Regions from separate parts of the Pantoea sp. R13S299 genome, predicted to be linked through region 2. Evidence: predicted binding sites of a transcription regulator. Region 2 holds the regulator's gene; the other holds the start of a gene.
What was found. The regulator PhoB, encoded in region 2, activates phosphate uptake and scavenging genes when phosphate is short. The targets are predictions, from matches to a motif close to CTGTCATAAAACTGNCNNAT.
Positions count from the first base shown of each region.

Region 1: pstS (phosphate ABC transporter substrate-binding protein PstS) is a predicted target of PhoB. The motif match lies at 3,663-3,682, and genes of this name have one in related genera.

Region 1 covers NZ_JBLYEF010000006.1:219,762-227,583, forward strand. The annotation lists gene pstB (phosphate ABC transporter ATP-binding protein PstB) at 1-533, opposite strand, end outside; gene pstA (phosphate ABC transporter permease PstA) at 578-1,468, opposite strand; gene pstC (phosphate ABC transporter permease PstC) at 1,465-2,427, opposite strand; gene pstS (phosphate ABC transporter substrate-binding protein PstS) at 2,514-3,557, opposite strand; gene glmS (glutamine--fructose-6-phosphate transaminase (isomerizing)) at 3,723-5,552, opposite strand; gene glmU (bifunctional UDP-N-acetylglucosamine diphosphorylase/glucosamine-1-phosphate N-acetyltransferase GlmU) at 5,707-7,077, opposite strand; gene ACN1CO_RS21485 (F0F1 ATP synthase subunit epsilon) at 7,238-7,657, opposite strand; gene atpD (F0F1 ATP synthase subunit beta) at 7,682-7,822, opposite strand, start outside.
Region 2 covers NZ_JBLYEF010000001.1:95,147-102,968, reverse strand. The annotation lists gene ACN1CO_RS00520 (cobalamin-independent methionine synthase II family protein) at 1-754, opposite strand, end outside; gene ACN1CO_RS00515 (PstS family phosphate ABC transporter substrate-binding protein) at 919-1,839, opposite strand; gene phoR (phosphate regulon sensor histidine kinase PhoR) at 1,859-3,172, opposite strand; gene phoB (phosphate response regulator transcription factor PhoB) at 3,187-3,876, opposite strand; gene sbcD (exonuclease subunit SbcD) at 4,074-5,273, shown strand; gene ACN1CO_RS00495 (AAA family ATPase) at 5,270-7,822, shown strand, end outside.

The sequences.
Region 1 (7,822 bases), on a different contig from region 2:
TCCAGCAACAACACTTCCGGGCGAATGGCGATACCGCGCGCAATGCACAGACGCTGCTGCTGGCCGCCGGAGAGACTGTAACCGCTCTGATGCAGCTTGTCTTTGGTTTCATTCCACAGCGCCGCTTTGGTCAGCGCCCACTGTACGCGCTCATCCATATCGGCACGCGACAGCTTTTCAAACAGGCGTACGCCAAAGGCGATATTGTCATAGATCGACATCGGGAACGGCGTCGGCTTCTGGAACACCATGCCGACGCGGGCGCGCAGCAGCGCGATATCCTGCTGGGTCGCCAGAATGTTTTCGCCATCCAGCAGAATGTCACCTTCAGCCCGCTGCTCCGGATAAAGTGAGTACATTTTATTGAAGGTACGCAGCAGGGTCGACTTACCACAGCCCGATGGCCCGATAAACGCGGTGACCTGATTCTTAGCGATATCCAGATTGATGTTCTTCAGCGCATGAAACTTGCCGTAATAGAAGTTCAGATTACGGACCTGAATTTTATCGGCTGATGCTGTCACGATACTCATAATTCATCTCTCTTATACGGCGCCGCACAGGGCCGCGCCGGAAGTTAACCGTGTTTACCTTTGGAGAAAATCACCCGCGCCACAATGTTCAGCAGCAGCACGCAGAGGGTAATAATCAACACGCCTGCCCAGGCCAGGCTCTGCCATTCGGCGAACGGGCTCATGGCGAACTTGAAGATGGTGACTGGCAGGTTCGCCAGCGGCTGCATCATGTCGGTGCTCCAGAACTGGTTCGACAGTGCCGTAAACAGCAGCGGGGCCGTTTCACCTGCGATGCGGGCAATCGCCAGCAGCACGCCGGTGATGATTCCTGAGACGGAGGCTTTCAGGGTGATGGCCGAGATCATCTTCCACTTGGGCGTGCCGAGCGCATAAGCCGCTTCACGCATGCTGTCGGGCACCAGACGCAGCATGTTTTCGGTGGTACGAATCACAATCGGCACCTGCAGCAGCGCCAGCGCAATCACCCCGGCCCAGCCGGAGAAGTGCTGCATCTTCGCCACCACCAGTGTGTAGACGAACAGGCCGACCACAATGGAGGGGGCCGAAAGCAGAATGTCGTTAATAAAGCGGATGATTTCTGACAGGGCCGATTTGCGCCCATACTCCGCCAGGTAGATGCCCGCCATAATGCCCAGTGGTGTGCCAAAGAAAGTAGACCAGAAAATCAGTAATCCACTGCCGGCCAGGGCGTTCGCCAGACCGCCACCCGCCGTATTCGGCGGTGGCGTTGATTCGGTGAACAGGGACCAGGAAAGCCCATCCACGCCGCGCGTAACGGTGGTGAACAGGATCCACACCAGCCAGAACAGGCCAAACGCCATGGTCAGCAGCGACAGCGACAGCGCAATTTTATTTTTAGTGCTGCGCCAGGACTGCATTTTACGGCGTGATGCGTCCAGTTCGGCGCGCGCCTGAATTTCAATGGTGGTCATGAGCGCGCTCCTTCACTTTTCTGCAGTCGCATAATCATCAGCTTTGAAATTGCCAGCACGATAAAGGTAATCACAAACAGGATCAGTCCCAGCTCCATCAGCGCGGCAACATGCACGCCTGACTCCGCTTCAGCGAATTCGTTGGCCAGCGCGGAGGTAATGCTGTTACCCGGCATAAACAGCGACGGGCTGTCGAGCTGGTAGGTGTTGCCGATGATAAAGGTCACCGCCATGGTCTCACCCAGCGCACGACCCAGTCCCAGCATCACGCCGCCAATCACGCCATTTTTGGTGAAGGGCAGTACGACGCGCCAGATCACTTCCCAGGTGGTGCAGCCGATACCGTAGGCTGACTCTTTCATCATCACTGGGGTCTGCTCAAATACGTCGCGCATGACCGAGGCAATGTACGGGATGATCATGATTGCCAGAATCACACCCGCCGCGAGAATACCGATACCGAAAGCGGGGCCGGAGAAGAGTTCGCCGACAATCGGAATGCCCGACATCACGTCGTTAACCGGCGTCTGAAAATATTCGGCAAACAGCGGCGCGAAGACAAACAGCCCCCACATGCCGTAAACGATACTCGGGATAGCCGCCAGCAGCTCAATGGCGGTACCCAGCGGGCGACGCAGCCAGGCGGGTGAGAGTTCGGTCAGGAACAGCGCGATACCAAAACTCACCGGCACGGCGATAATCAGGGCGATGATAGAGGTCACAAGGGTGCCGTAGATCGGTACCAGTGCGCCAAATTGTTCGTTGGGCGCATCCCAGGTTTTGGTCCACAAAAAGGCGAAACCAAACTTCTGGATGCTGGGCCACGAGGAGATGATCAGGGAGACAATAATGCCGCCCATCAGTAACAGCACAATCAGCGCAGCCAGCCTGACCAGCGCGCCAAAAATCTTGTCACCTTGTTTACCTGGGGCTTTGAATGCCGGCTTCGTTGCAGCCATAGAAGTCTCAGTCTTCAGAAGTTATCAGGGCGGCATGAGCCGCCCGTTGGGTCTGACCGGACCGCTGTCCGGTCAGGGTCGGTCAATTACTGATAAAGCGCTTTACCAGAACTGTCTTTGATATTGGCTTTCCAGGCGGCGCGAATCTGCTCGGTCACGCTCTCTGGCAGCGCAGCATAATCCAGCGCAGTGGCGGTTTTGCTGCCTTTCTTGTAAGCCCAGTCGAAGAACTTCAGCACTTCAGCGCCTTTGGCCGCATTCGCCTGATCTTTGTAGATCAGAATGAAGGTGGTTGAGGAGATTGGCCAGGCATCCGCGCCCTTCTGGAAGGTCAGATCCTGTGCGAACGATTTGCTCCAGTCAGCGCCTTTCGCGGCATTACTGAAGCTGGTCTCGCTTGGTGCGACCGCTTTACCATCGGCATCAACCAGTTTGGTGTAGGTCAGGTTGTTCTGTTTGGCGTAGGCATATTCCACGTAGCCGATTGAACCTGGCAGACGCTGAACAAACGCGGCGACGCCGTCGTTGCCTTTACCGCCCAGACCCACTGGCCAGTTAACGGTGTTGCCTTTACCAATTTTGCTGTTCCAGTCCGGGTTCACTTTCGCCAGATAACTGGTGAAGACGAATGAGGTGCCTGAACCATCCGCGCGACGTACCACGTTGATGTTGGTCTCTGGCAGTTTTACGCCCGGGTTAAGTTTGGCGATCGCCGGGTCATTCCACTTTTTGATGGTGCCGAGGTAGATATCACCGACGGTTTTGCCATCCAGCGTCAGCTGGCCTGACTTGATGCCTGGCAGGTTAACCGCGAGTACCACGCCACCGATCACGGTAGGGAACTGGAACAGGCCATTTTTCTGCAGATCTTCATCTTTCATTGGCGCATCGGACGCACCGAAATCAACAGTTTTGGCGATGATCTGTTTCACGCCGCCAGATGAACCGATGCCCTGGTAGTTAATTTTGCTACCGGTGGCTTGCTGATACTCTGCTGCCCACTTGGCATAAACCGGCGCCGGGAACGTCCCGCCTGCGCCAGTCAGATCGGTGGCCGCAAAAGCAGATACCGCGCTTACGGCGAAGGTGGTGGCGAGGATTCGGGCTACGGTGCTACGCATCAGTGTCATGTTCCCTCCAGGGGAGAAAAGTCAGGCTCGGGGCCGTTTTAGTAAGAGTCTGTGATTGCTGCAGGAGGGAAAATAGGACAGTTTGATGACAGTGAAATGTACGAAATATGACAGTTATATGACAGAGGGCCAGAATGAAGTGGGCCCGCGACGGGGCCCACCAGGTTATTCTACGGTAACCGATTTTGCCAGGTTACGAGGCTGATCGACGTCGGTGCCTTTGATCAGGGCGACGTGATAGGAGAGTAGCTGCAATGGTACGGTGTAGAAGATAGGTGCAATCACCTCTTCGACATGCGGCAACGGAATAATCTTCATGCCGTCACTGTCGCTGAAGCCTGCATCCTGATCGGCAAACACATAGAGCAGACCGCCGCGTGCGCGCACCTCTTCGATGTTGGATTTGAGCTTCTCCAGCAGTTCGTTGTTAGGCGCCACCACGATCACCGGCATGTCAGCATCAATCAGCGCCAGCGGGCCATGTTTCAGCTCGCCTGCGGCGTAGGCTTCCGCATGAATATAGGAGATCTCCTTGAGCTTCAGCGCCCCTTCCATAGCAATCGGGTATTGATCGCCACGGCCCAGGAACAGCGCGTGATGCTTGTCAGAGAAGCCTTCTGCCAGATTCTCAATCAGCTTATCCTGCGCCAGCATCTGCTCAATACGGTTCGGCAACGCCTGCAGGGCATGAACGATCTCATGCTCCTTCTCGGCAGACATGCCTTTCAGACGGCCCAGTTTCGCCACCAGCATCAGCAGCACCGCTAACTGGGTGGTGAACGCTTTAGTAGAGGCGACGCCGATTTCGGTGCCCGCTTTGGTCATCAGTGCCAGGTCAGATTCCCGCACCAGTGACGAACCGGCCACATTACAGACCGCCAGCGAACCCAGGTAGCCCAGTTCTTTAGAGAGGCGCAGCGCCGCCAGGGTATCTGCCGTTTCACCCGACTGTGACAGAGTGATCAGCAGGCTATTTTTGCGCACCGCTGACTTGCGATAGCGGAACTCCGAGGCGATCTCCACATCACAAGGCAGGTTGGCCAGCGACTCAAACCAGTAGCGTGACACCATGCCGGAGTTGTAGGAGGTACCGCAGGCGATAATCTGGATATGCTCTACCTGGCTCAGCAACGCTTCTGCGCCCGCGCCCAGTTCGCTGAGGTCAACCTGTCCCTGGCTGAACCGGCCGCTGAGAGTGCTTTTCAGCGCCATCGGCTGCTCGTAGATCTCTTTCTGCATGTAATGACGGTAAATGCCTTTATCACCGGCATCATATTGCAGGTTCGATTCGATTTCGGCACGCGTCACGGTGTTGCCTTCACGGTCAATAATCGTGACATCACGACGACTGATCTCGGCGATATCACCCTCTTCCAGATAGATGAACCGACGGGTCACCGGCAGCAGGGCTAGCTGATCCGAGGCGATAAAGTTTTCACCCATCCCACGGCCAATCACCAGCGGGCTGCCGGAACGGGCCGCCACCAGCAGTGACGGATCGCGGCTGTCCATGATCACCATGCCATAGGCACCGCGCAGCTGTGGGATCACACGCAGCACGACTTCACGCAGCGAACCGCCCTGCTTCTGCTCCCAGTGAACCAGATGCGCGACCACTTCGGTGTCGGTCTCAGAGGCAAAGACGTAGCCGCGTTCAATCAGCTCTGCGCGCAACGGCTCATGGTTTTCAATGATGCCGTTGTGCACGATGATGATGTGCTCAGAGATGTGCGGATGCGCATTCGCTTCCGACGGCTCACCATGGGTTGCCCAGCGCGTGTGCGCGATGCCGGTGCCACCGATCAGCGGCTGCTGTTCAGCGGCTTCCGCCAGTTTCTGCACTTTTCCTAACCGCCGCAGGCGCGTGACGTGCCCCTGACGATCGACCACGGCCAGACCGGCCGAATCATATCCGCGATATTCAAGACGACGCAGACCTTCCAGCAGAATCTCTGCGATATCGCGTTGCGCTACTGCACCAACAATTCCACACATAATGATGTTTTCCTGACTACATGGCTTTTCGCCACTTCTGTTGTCATGCGACCTGATATCCGGCTTTGCCGGTTCCCCGAGCCTTGTAGAGAGTGGGGATTATAGTTTTGGCACTGCACTGCATCGGCCCGCATAAAGCGGGCCGTTAAAAAATTTATTTTTTCTTCACCGAACGCTGCCAGTCCGCTTTGTGATTCTGCTCTTTACGGTTATAGACCAGACCGGCCTCAGTCACATCCTTCATGATGGTGGTGCCCGCCGCAATGGTGGTGCCTGACGCAACGCTCACCGGGGCCACCAGCTGCGTATCTGAGCCGACAAACACGTCATCGCCAATCACGGTTTTGAATTTGTTCGCGCCGTCGTAGTTGCAGGTGATCGTGCCTGCACCAATGTTCACGTTGTCGCCAATCTCCGCATCACCCAGATAGGAGAGGTGACCCGCTTTCGATCCCTTACCCAGACGCGCTTTCTTCATTTCGACGAAATTGCCCACGTGGGCGGCGTGTGCCAGCTCGCTGCCAGGACGCAGACGGGCAAATGGCCCGACGGTGCAGGCGGTGGCGAGATTAGCATCCTCGATCACCGTATACGGGCTGATTTCACAATCATCGCCAATCACACTGTTTTTGATGATGCAGCCCGCGCCGATTTTGACACGCGAACCCAGCGTGACCTGGCCTTCAATAATGACATTAGTGTCGATTTCGACATCCCGTCCATGCGTCAGCGTCCCGCGCAGGTCAAAACGCGCCGGATCGCGCAGCATCACGCCGGCCAGCAGCAGTTTTTCCGCCTGTTCAGACTGGTAAGTGCGCTCCAATGTCGCCAGCTGCAGCCGGTTATTCACGCCATCGGTTTCACTGATGCGAGCCGGATGGACCGCGTTGATCACCTGTCCTTCCTGATGCGCCAGCGCGATAATATCGGTGATGTAATACTCACCCTGCGCATTGTTGTTGGTGAGCTGCGCCAGCCAGCGTTTTAAATCGCCGCCGTTGGCGATCAGGATGCCGGTATTGATCTCTTTAATGGTGAGCTGCGCCGGGCTGGCATCTTTCTGTTCGATAATGCCGGTGATGGTGTCATTCTCACGCACAATACGGCCATAGCCGGTAGGGTCATCCAGTACCACGGTGAGTAAGCCAATGCCGCCCTGCGGTTTTGCTTCACGCAGGCGCTGTAATGTCGCCTGAGTGATCAGCGGCACGTCGCCATAGAGCATCATGATATCTTCATCATCGGCGAAGGCAGGCGCGGCCTGCTGCATCGCATGGCCAGTGCCGAGCTGTTCAGCCTGCAGCACCCAGTTAAGCGTGCTATCAGTGAGGGTCGCTTTCAGGCGATCGCCGCCGTGTCCGTAAACCAGATGCACCTGTTGTGCGCCCAGCCCTTTGGCGGCATCGATCACGTGCTGAACCATCGGTTTGCCTGCCAGCGTATGCAGAACTTTAGGCAGATCGGAATACATACGGGTGCCCTTGCCAGCAGCAAGGATCACCACACTCATCGCACTGTTAGACATAACTATCCTGAGTGAATTTTTACGGGTGAAAGTAAAACGGTTTGAGGTTGAGATTACTACATTTTTCTCAGGCCGAAATTAGGCGGACAGGCAGATCGGGCGTGGCAGACAAAAAAAATGCCAGCCCGAGGGCTGGCATTTCGTGACGCATAAAGCTGGATTACATCGCTTTTTTGGTCAGTTCGATCACGCGCAGTTTAGCAATGGCTTTCGCCAGCTCGGCAGAGGCCTGAGCATAGTCCACGTCGCCGTGGCTGCTGTTCATGTGCTCTTCTGCTTTGCGTTTTGCTTCCAGAGCACGCGCTTCGTCCAGATCGGTACCGCGAATCGCGGTATCGGCCAGAACGGTGCTGCTGCCTGGTTGCACTTCCAGCACGCCGCCAGAGAGGTAGATATACTCCTCTTCGCCGTGCTGTTTCACGATACGGATCATTCCAGGCTTAATGGCAGTCAGCAGCGGCGCATGGCCAGGGAAAATCCCCAGCTCACCTTCGCTGCCTGACACCTGAATTTTCTGTACCAGACCAGAGAACAACTGCTCCTCTGCGCTGACCACATCCAGGTGATAAGTCATAGCCATAATCTTCCTCCCGGGAAACCGTTATTACAGTTTCTTCGCTTTTTCCACGGCTTCTTCGATGGCGCCAACCATGTAGAAGGCCTGCTCTGGCAGGTGGTCAAACTCACCTTCCATGATGCCTTTAAAGCCACGGATAGTGTCTTTCAGCGTAACGTATTTGCCCGG
Region 2 (7,822 bases):
AAATCCAGGTTGAGCGGAAGTTCCCGCGACAGACATGCAGACCCACAGTCAGATCGGCAGGTTTATCCTCCAGCGCTTTATTCAGCACCTGCGCGTAAGTCTGTGCCAGCTGATCCGGATCGTCGCCACGGGCACGGATATCGCGCTTCTGATCTTCAGAGCAGAGGTAAGCCCAGACGGTGTCATCCAGTTGCAGATAGCGGCAGCCCGCGTCATAAAATGCCTTAATCGCCGCTTTGTAAGTCTGCGCCAGATCCTCGAAGTAGTCCGCCAGATCGGGATAGACCTCTGCGTCGATCACTTTGCGGCCACCGCGAAAGTGCAGCACGCTGGGGCTGGGAATGGTCATCTTCGGCACCGCATCACCGGCAATACTCTGCAGGAAGCGGAAATGCGCCAGCATCGGGTGATCCGCCGGGAAACCGAGTTTGCTCACCACTTTCACGCCATGCGCTTTGGTCTGCACGCCATTAAACTGGATGCCATGCTCCGCTTCATAACTCTCGACGCCGTCAAGACCATAGAAGAAATCGAAGTGCCACCAGCCACGACGAAACTCGCCGTCAGTGACCACTTTCAGGCCATTTTCACGCTGCTTCGCGACCACTTCGCGAATCGCATCATCTTCGACCTGCTGCAGGGCAGCCGCATCAATCTCTCCGGCAGCAAACTGTTCGCGCGCCTGCTTAATCGCAGCGGGGCGCAGGAAGCTGCCAACGGTATCGGCACGGAACGGGGCGGTTTCTCTTTGCATGATCACTCCTGTCTCTCCTGCCGGTAATGACGGCAGGAAATAATTGCATCCTGATATAAATAGCCATCTGGATGGCTACATGTCTGAACACAGAGTGTCATGAGCCGCGTTCATCTGCAACTGAAGAAAATTCAGCGATGATGAAAAAAATTCAACTTCGGGGGTTAACGCAGCGCGGCACGCGCCTGTGCCATCTGGCTGTCTGAGAGCGGCAGATAGCCCGCTTCGCTGACCCGCCGCTGGCCTTGAGGAGAGAGCACCTGCTGCAGAAACGCAGCGACCAGCGGTGGCAGCGGTTTGCCGGGCGCTTTATTAACGTAGAGATAGAGCGGACGCGCCCAGGGATAGCGGCCGCTGCGGATAGCATCGGCATCCGGGACAATCGCCTGGCCCTGATCGTTCTTCACCGCCAGCATTTTTACGCCGCTCAGATGAAAGCCAAAACTGGCGTAGCCGATGCTGCGCGAATTACCGGCCACCGCCTGCACCACTGCGGCCGACCCAGGAAACTCCGCCACGTCGCTGCGGAAATCGCCTTTGCACAGCACCTGCTGCTTGAAGAAACCCCAGGTGCCGGAGGCGGAGTTACGGCCATAGCGCTGAATGGGTCGTTTATTCCACTGCGCGCCGGTTAAACCGAGATCGCCCCAGCGCAGCGGCACGCTGTGCGCGCCACACAGGCGGGTAACGGAGAAGATGGCGTCGAGCTGACGCGGTTCAATCTGCTGCAGCGGATTGCGCTGATTCACTACCACCACCAGCGCATCCATCGCCACCGGCACCGCCAGCGGCGGATAACCGTAGCGCGCCTCAAAAGCCTGCCGCTCATCGGCCTGCATCGGGCGGCTCATCGGCCCGAGCTGTGCGGCGCCCGCCGCCAGGGCAGTGGGCGCGGTCGAAGAACCGGAGGCCTGAACCTGCACATTCACGCCCGGCGCCTGGCGACTGAAATCTTCGCCCCACAGGGTCATCAGATAGCCGAGCGTATCGGATCCCACGCTGCTGAGATTGCCGGAGAGCGTGCCGGGCTGGGCCAGAGCCAGACCCGGCAGCAGAGAGACGATCAACAAAACAAGGAGGCGCATCAGGGAGATCCGGCAGCGATTAATGAACGGCATTCTCCTGCATCACGCTGCTGACAATCAACCTCGCAGGCAGCGTAAAGGTAAAACAGGTCTCTTTATTCGGTACGCTGGTGATATCGAGCCGCGCGTTATGGTGACTCAGAGCATGTTTCACAATCGCCAGCCCCAGCCCGCTGCCGCCAGTGGCGCGCGAACGTGCTTTATCGACGCGGTAGAAACGCTCTGTCAGACGCGGAATATGTTCTGAGGCGATACCCGGCCCGTTGTCGCATACCCGGAAAGTAGCCCCTTGTTTGCCGCGCAGCCAGCTGATATCGATCCGCGTGCCGTCCGGCGTATGATTCACCGCATTGTAAACCAGATTGGAGATGGCACTACGCAGCTGTTCATCGTTGCCAAACACTTTCAGATGGGGATCGGTGTGGAAATGGATATCGTGACGACCGCCACTCAGCGTCGCCGCCTCATGCTGCAGTAATTTGAGCATCACCGGCACATCAACCTTCTCTTTCAGATCGATCGCCGGTGCGGCTTCGATGCGCGACAGCGTCAGCAGCTGTTTGACCAGGCTGTCCATACGGCGCGTCTGCTCCGACATCGTGTGCAGCGCTTTACTGCGCGAAGGCTCGCTCATCACCGAATCGTTCATCATCTCCAGATAGCCCTGCAGCACCGTGAGCGGCGTGCGTAACTCATGGCTGACGTTGGCAAAGAAGTTGCGACGTGCCCCTTCCAGCTGATGCATCTGCGTCACATCACGCGCCACCAGCAGCCACTGCCCCTCGCTGTAGGGCATGACGCGAAATTCCATATGAAGTTTGTTGTTCAGCACCAGCGTCAACGGCTTGTCGAAATCGCGCTGGCGCAGATAGCGGGAAAACTCCGGATAACGCAGCAGATTAAGGATGTTCTGGCCATTATCTTCCGGCCAGCGCAGGCCCAGGTGCTGCTGCGCCAGGCCGTTACACCAGAAAATGGTGCCCTCTTCCGTGGTCAGGATCACCGCATCCGGCAGCGACTCGGCGCCGCTGCGGAAACGCTTAATCAGATTACCGAGTTCACGCCGCCGCCGCCGGTTGCGCAGTTGCATCTGGTAAAGACCATAAAACAGCGGCTCCCAGCTGGCACGCCCGGCAGGCGGCGTCATGGTGCGGTCGAGCCACAGCCAGTGCGACAGCCGCATCAGATTGTGGAAATGCCATAACAGGACCATGACCACGCTCAGCAGCAGCCACCAGGGCAAACCGCCAAACAGCAGGCCCAGCAGCGCCGCAGGCAGACAGGCCAGCAGCAGTTCTGTCAGTAATCTCTTCCAGGAGAGGCGTTCCAGCACGGTAAAGGCTCCGTTTAGTAGCGGGCAGAGAAACGATACCCTGTTCCACGGACGGTTTGTACCATGCGATCGTGGCCGGAGACTTCCAGCGCTTTACGTAAACGGCGAATGTGAACATCGACTGTACGATCTTCCACATACACATTGGTGCCCCAGACGTGGTTCAGCAGCTGTTCGCGGCTGTACACGCGCTCCGGGTGCGTCATAAAGAAGTGCAGCAGCTTATATTCGGTGGGGCCCATCTCCAGCGGCGTGGTTTCGGACATCACGCGATGTGAAGAGGGATCCAGACTCAGTCCCTGCATCTCAATCACCTCTTCCACCGCCATCGGTGAAATACGGCGCATTACCGCTTTAATCCGCGCCATCAGCTCTTTGGGTGAAAACGGCTTGGTAATGTAATCGTCGGCGCCCACTTCCAGGCCACGCACCCGATCTTCCTCTTCACCGCGTGCGGTGAGCATCATCACCGGAATATCGCGGGTCATCGCCTCACGTTTCAGATGTTTGATAAACTGAATACCGCTGCCTCCGGGTAACATCCAGTCCAGTAAAATCAGATCGGGCCAGGGTTCAATCAGCTTGCCAACGGCGCTGTCATAATCTTCCGCCTCGATTGGCTGATAGTCGTTCTGCTCCAGAACAAAACACAACATTTCACGGATGGGGGCTTCATCCTCCACAACCAAAATGCGCTTAGCCATTATTACTCCTGCTGATTATGACGGCTGTCACTGAGATTCGCGGCGCCATTATGCGTCAGATTTGTGACACTTTTATGAAAAACATAACCTGCCTGTAACGCCGTTGGTAATCATTTATGACAGCGCAGCGACAATTTTTTGCTTTGGCTGCAGAGCCAGTATAATCGCCGGGCGAATCACAACGGCAGGGACTCATCATGCGCATCATTCATACTGCGGACTGGCATCTGGGGCAGTTCTTCTACAACAAAAGTCGGGCAGCCGAACATCAGGCGTTTCTCGACTGGCTGTTGATCCAGATTGAACAGCATCAGGTAGATGCATTGATTATTGCAGGCGATCTGTTTGATACCGGCACGCCGCCTAGCTACGCCCGCGAGATGTTTAACCGCTTTGTGGTGGCGCTGCAGCCTACCGGCTGTCAGCTGATTGTGCTGGCGGGCAACCACGACTCCGTGGCGACGCTCAATGAATCGCGCGAGCTGCTCGCCTGTCTCAACACCCGGGTCATCGCCACGCCGCAGGCGCAGGATGATGTGCTGCTGCTCAACACCCGTCAGGGCGAACCGGGCGCGCTACTGTGCGCCATTCCCTATCTGCGACCACGCGATATCCTGCGCAGCCGGGCGGGTCAGTCGGGACGCGATAAACAAACCTCCCTGCTGGAGGCGATCGCCCATCACTATCAGCAGCGTTTCGCCGCCGCCCAGGCGCTGGGCTATGCGCTGCCGATAATCGCCACCGGCCATCTCACCACCGTTGGCGTCAGCCAGAGCGATTCGGTGCGTGACATCTATATCGGCACGCTGGATGCCTTCCCGGCCAGTGCCTTTCCGGCGGCTGACTATATTGCGCTGGGCCATATTCACCGCGCCCAGCGCGTCGCAGGCAGCGAGCATATCCGCTACAGCGGCTCGCCGATTCCACTGAGCTTTGATGAGCTGGGCACGGAAAAGAGCGTCTTCCTGCTGGAGCTGGCGGCCAGCGGCCTGCAATCGGTCACGCCGCTGGTGGTGCCTCAGTCGCAACCCATGCAGGTGCTGAAAGGATCGCTGGCGCAGATTGCGGCGCAGTTAAACGCCTTCAGCACAGCAGAGCAGGAGAAGCCGACCTGGCTCGACATCGAAGTCACCACCCAGGAGTACCTCAGCGATCTGCAGCGCCAGGTCGAAACCCTGACCGCCACGCTGCCGGTCGAAGTCCTGCTGTTGCGCCGCAGCCGTGAACAGCGGCAGCAGAGCCTGGCGCGGCTTGACAACGAAACCCTGAGTGAACTGAAGGTGGAGGAGGTCTTTGCCCGCCGCCTGGCGCTGGATGAGGAGCTGCAACCGGCGCAAATCGATGAGATGACCACCCTGTTCCGCCAGACGCTGGCCGCCATGGAAGAGACCCAATGAAGATCCTCACGCTACGGTTCAAAAACCTCAACGCCCTGCGCGGTGAATGGTTCATCGACTTCCGCGCCGAACCCTTTGCCAGCAACGGCCTGTTTGCGATAACCGGCGCCACCGGGGCCGGTAAAACTACCCTGCTGGATGCCATCTGCCTGGCGCTCTATCACCAGACGCCACGTCTGGGCGCGATTTCCCAGAGCCAGAATGCGCTGATGACCCGCGACTGCGCCGAATGTCTGGCGGAAGTCGAGTTTGAGATCAAAGGCGAAGCCTGGCGCGCCTTCTGGAGCCAGAACCGGGCGCGCGGCACCGCCGACGGCAAGCTGCAGGCACCGCGCGTTGAGCTGGCGCGCTGCGCCGACAACATCATTGTTGCCGATAAAGTCGGTGACAAGCTGAAGATGATCGAAACTCTGTCAGGTCTTGATTTCGAACGCTTTACCCGGTCGATGATGCTGTCACAGGGCCAGTTCGCCGCCTTCCTTAATGCCAAAGCCAGTGAGCGCGCCGAACTGCTGGAGGAGCTGACCGGCACCGAAATTTACGGCCTGATTTCCGCCGCCATCTATGAGCGGCACAAAGAGGCGAAAACTCAGCTGGATCTGCTGCGCAGCCAGGCGGGTGCGATGGCGCTGCTGGATAGCGACGCGCGCGATGCGCTGCAACAGCAGCTCAGCGATCTGACCGACGCGGAACAGCGGCTCAGCGCCCACTATCAACAGGCGCAGCAACAGCAGCGGTGGCAGCAGCAGGCGCAGCAGTTACAGCAGGAGAGTGAGCAGGCTGAAGCGGCAGTACAGCAGGCCCAGGCCACATCGCAGGCGGCAGAGACGGATCGCCAGCGGCTGGCTCGCAGTGAACCGGCTGAAAAGCTGCGGGTGAGACTGCAGCAGCGCGACGCGTTACGCACCGAACAGCAGCAGGCTGAGAGCCGCTGTCAGCAGCTTACCGCGGTGCAGCAGCAGGCGCAGAACCAACAGCAGCAGCATCAGCAGAATTACGCGGCCAGCCAGACGGCCCGCCAGCAGGCGCTGCAGGAACAGCAGCAGCAGGAGAACCTGCTGACGGAACATGTGCTGCCGCTGGATCAGCGGATCAGCACGCTGCAGCAGCACCTTGCGGAGCAGCAGCAGGAGAACAGCCGTCTGCAGCAGCATGCCGACCAGACTCAGGCCAGCCTGACGGAGCAGAAACGGAAGGTCACGGCCTGGCAGCAGGCGATGGCTGAACAGCATCGGTTACGTGAGCAGCTTGCCGATCTGGCGCACTGGGGCGCTTCGCTGCCGGTATGGCAGGAGAACTTTTCCCTGCTGGCACAGCGTGAGGCGACGCTGACGGGACTGACACAGCAACGCGAACAGCAGCAGCAACAGATCGACGCGCAGCAGGCGAAACAGCAAGAGCAGTCACAACAGGCGCAACCGCGCCAGCTGGCAGAGCAACAGGCCCGCCAGGCGCTGTTGCAGGCGGAGCAGGCACTCACTTCGCTTCATGAACAGCATCCACCTGCTGCACTGCGGCAGGCATTAAGCCAGCTGCAGAGCAGCCGTCCGGCCCGTCAGCAACTGCTGCTGCTCTCAACGCAGTGGCAGCCGCTGCACCAGCAGCTGGGCCAGCGCCAGCAGCGGCTCACCGCGCTGGAAAAAGCGCATCAGCAGAGTGAAGCGGAACTCCAGACCCTGCGCGAGACGTGGAAACGCGAAAAGCAGCAGCTGGATGACGTCGAAAAAATCTGCGCGCTGGAGCAACAGATTGTCGATCTCAGCGATTATCGCGCCCGACTCACCGCCGATCAGCCCTGCCCGCTGTGCGGCTCCTGCACCCATCCCGCCGTTGAGGCCTACAGCACACTGGAAGTAAGTGCTAACCAGCAGCGCCGGGCGGCCCTGCAACAGCAGACAGACGCTTTGCGCGAAGCGGGCACGGCAAAAGGCGAACAGCTGAAGCAGTCCCTGGTGCAGCAGCAGATCCTGCTCGATGAAATCGCTGGGATGCAGCAACAGCTTGATCAGCTTGAGCAGCAATGGCAGGCGCTGAGCGGTGAGCTGGCACTTACCTTCCCACTAGCCGATCGCGAGGCATTAGCCGCGTGGCAGCAGCAGCAAAGCGAACGTGAAAGCCAGCTTGAGCAGCAGCGCCAGGCACAGGAAGCCGCCGAAAAGGCGCGTCAGGCCGCGAAAGATCATCATCTTCAGCAGTCACAGGCCTGGCAGCAGCATCTGCAGGCTGAACAACTGGCGCAGCAGTCGCTGACCAGCCTGCTGCAGGCGCTGGATGCGCTGCAGCAGCGTCAGCAGCAGGAACAGCAGGCCATGGCGCAATTGCAGAGTCGTCTGGAACAGCAGTTCAGCGCCCATAATCTGACGTTGCCGGACGCCGCCGATCGCGATGCGTGGCTGGCGGAACAGCAGCGGCGCTGGCAGCGCTGGCAGGAGAGTGAGCAGTTGCTCGCTAACCTGCAGCCGCAGCTGTTAAAAGGCGAAACCCAGCTCACCGCTCTGCAACAACAGGCAGAGCAGGAACAGCAGCAGCTCGCGACCCGTCAACAGCAA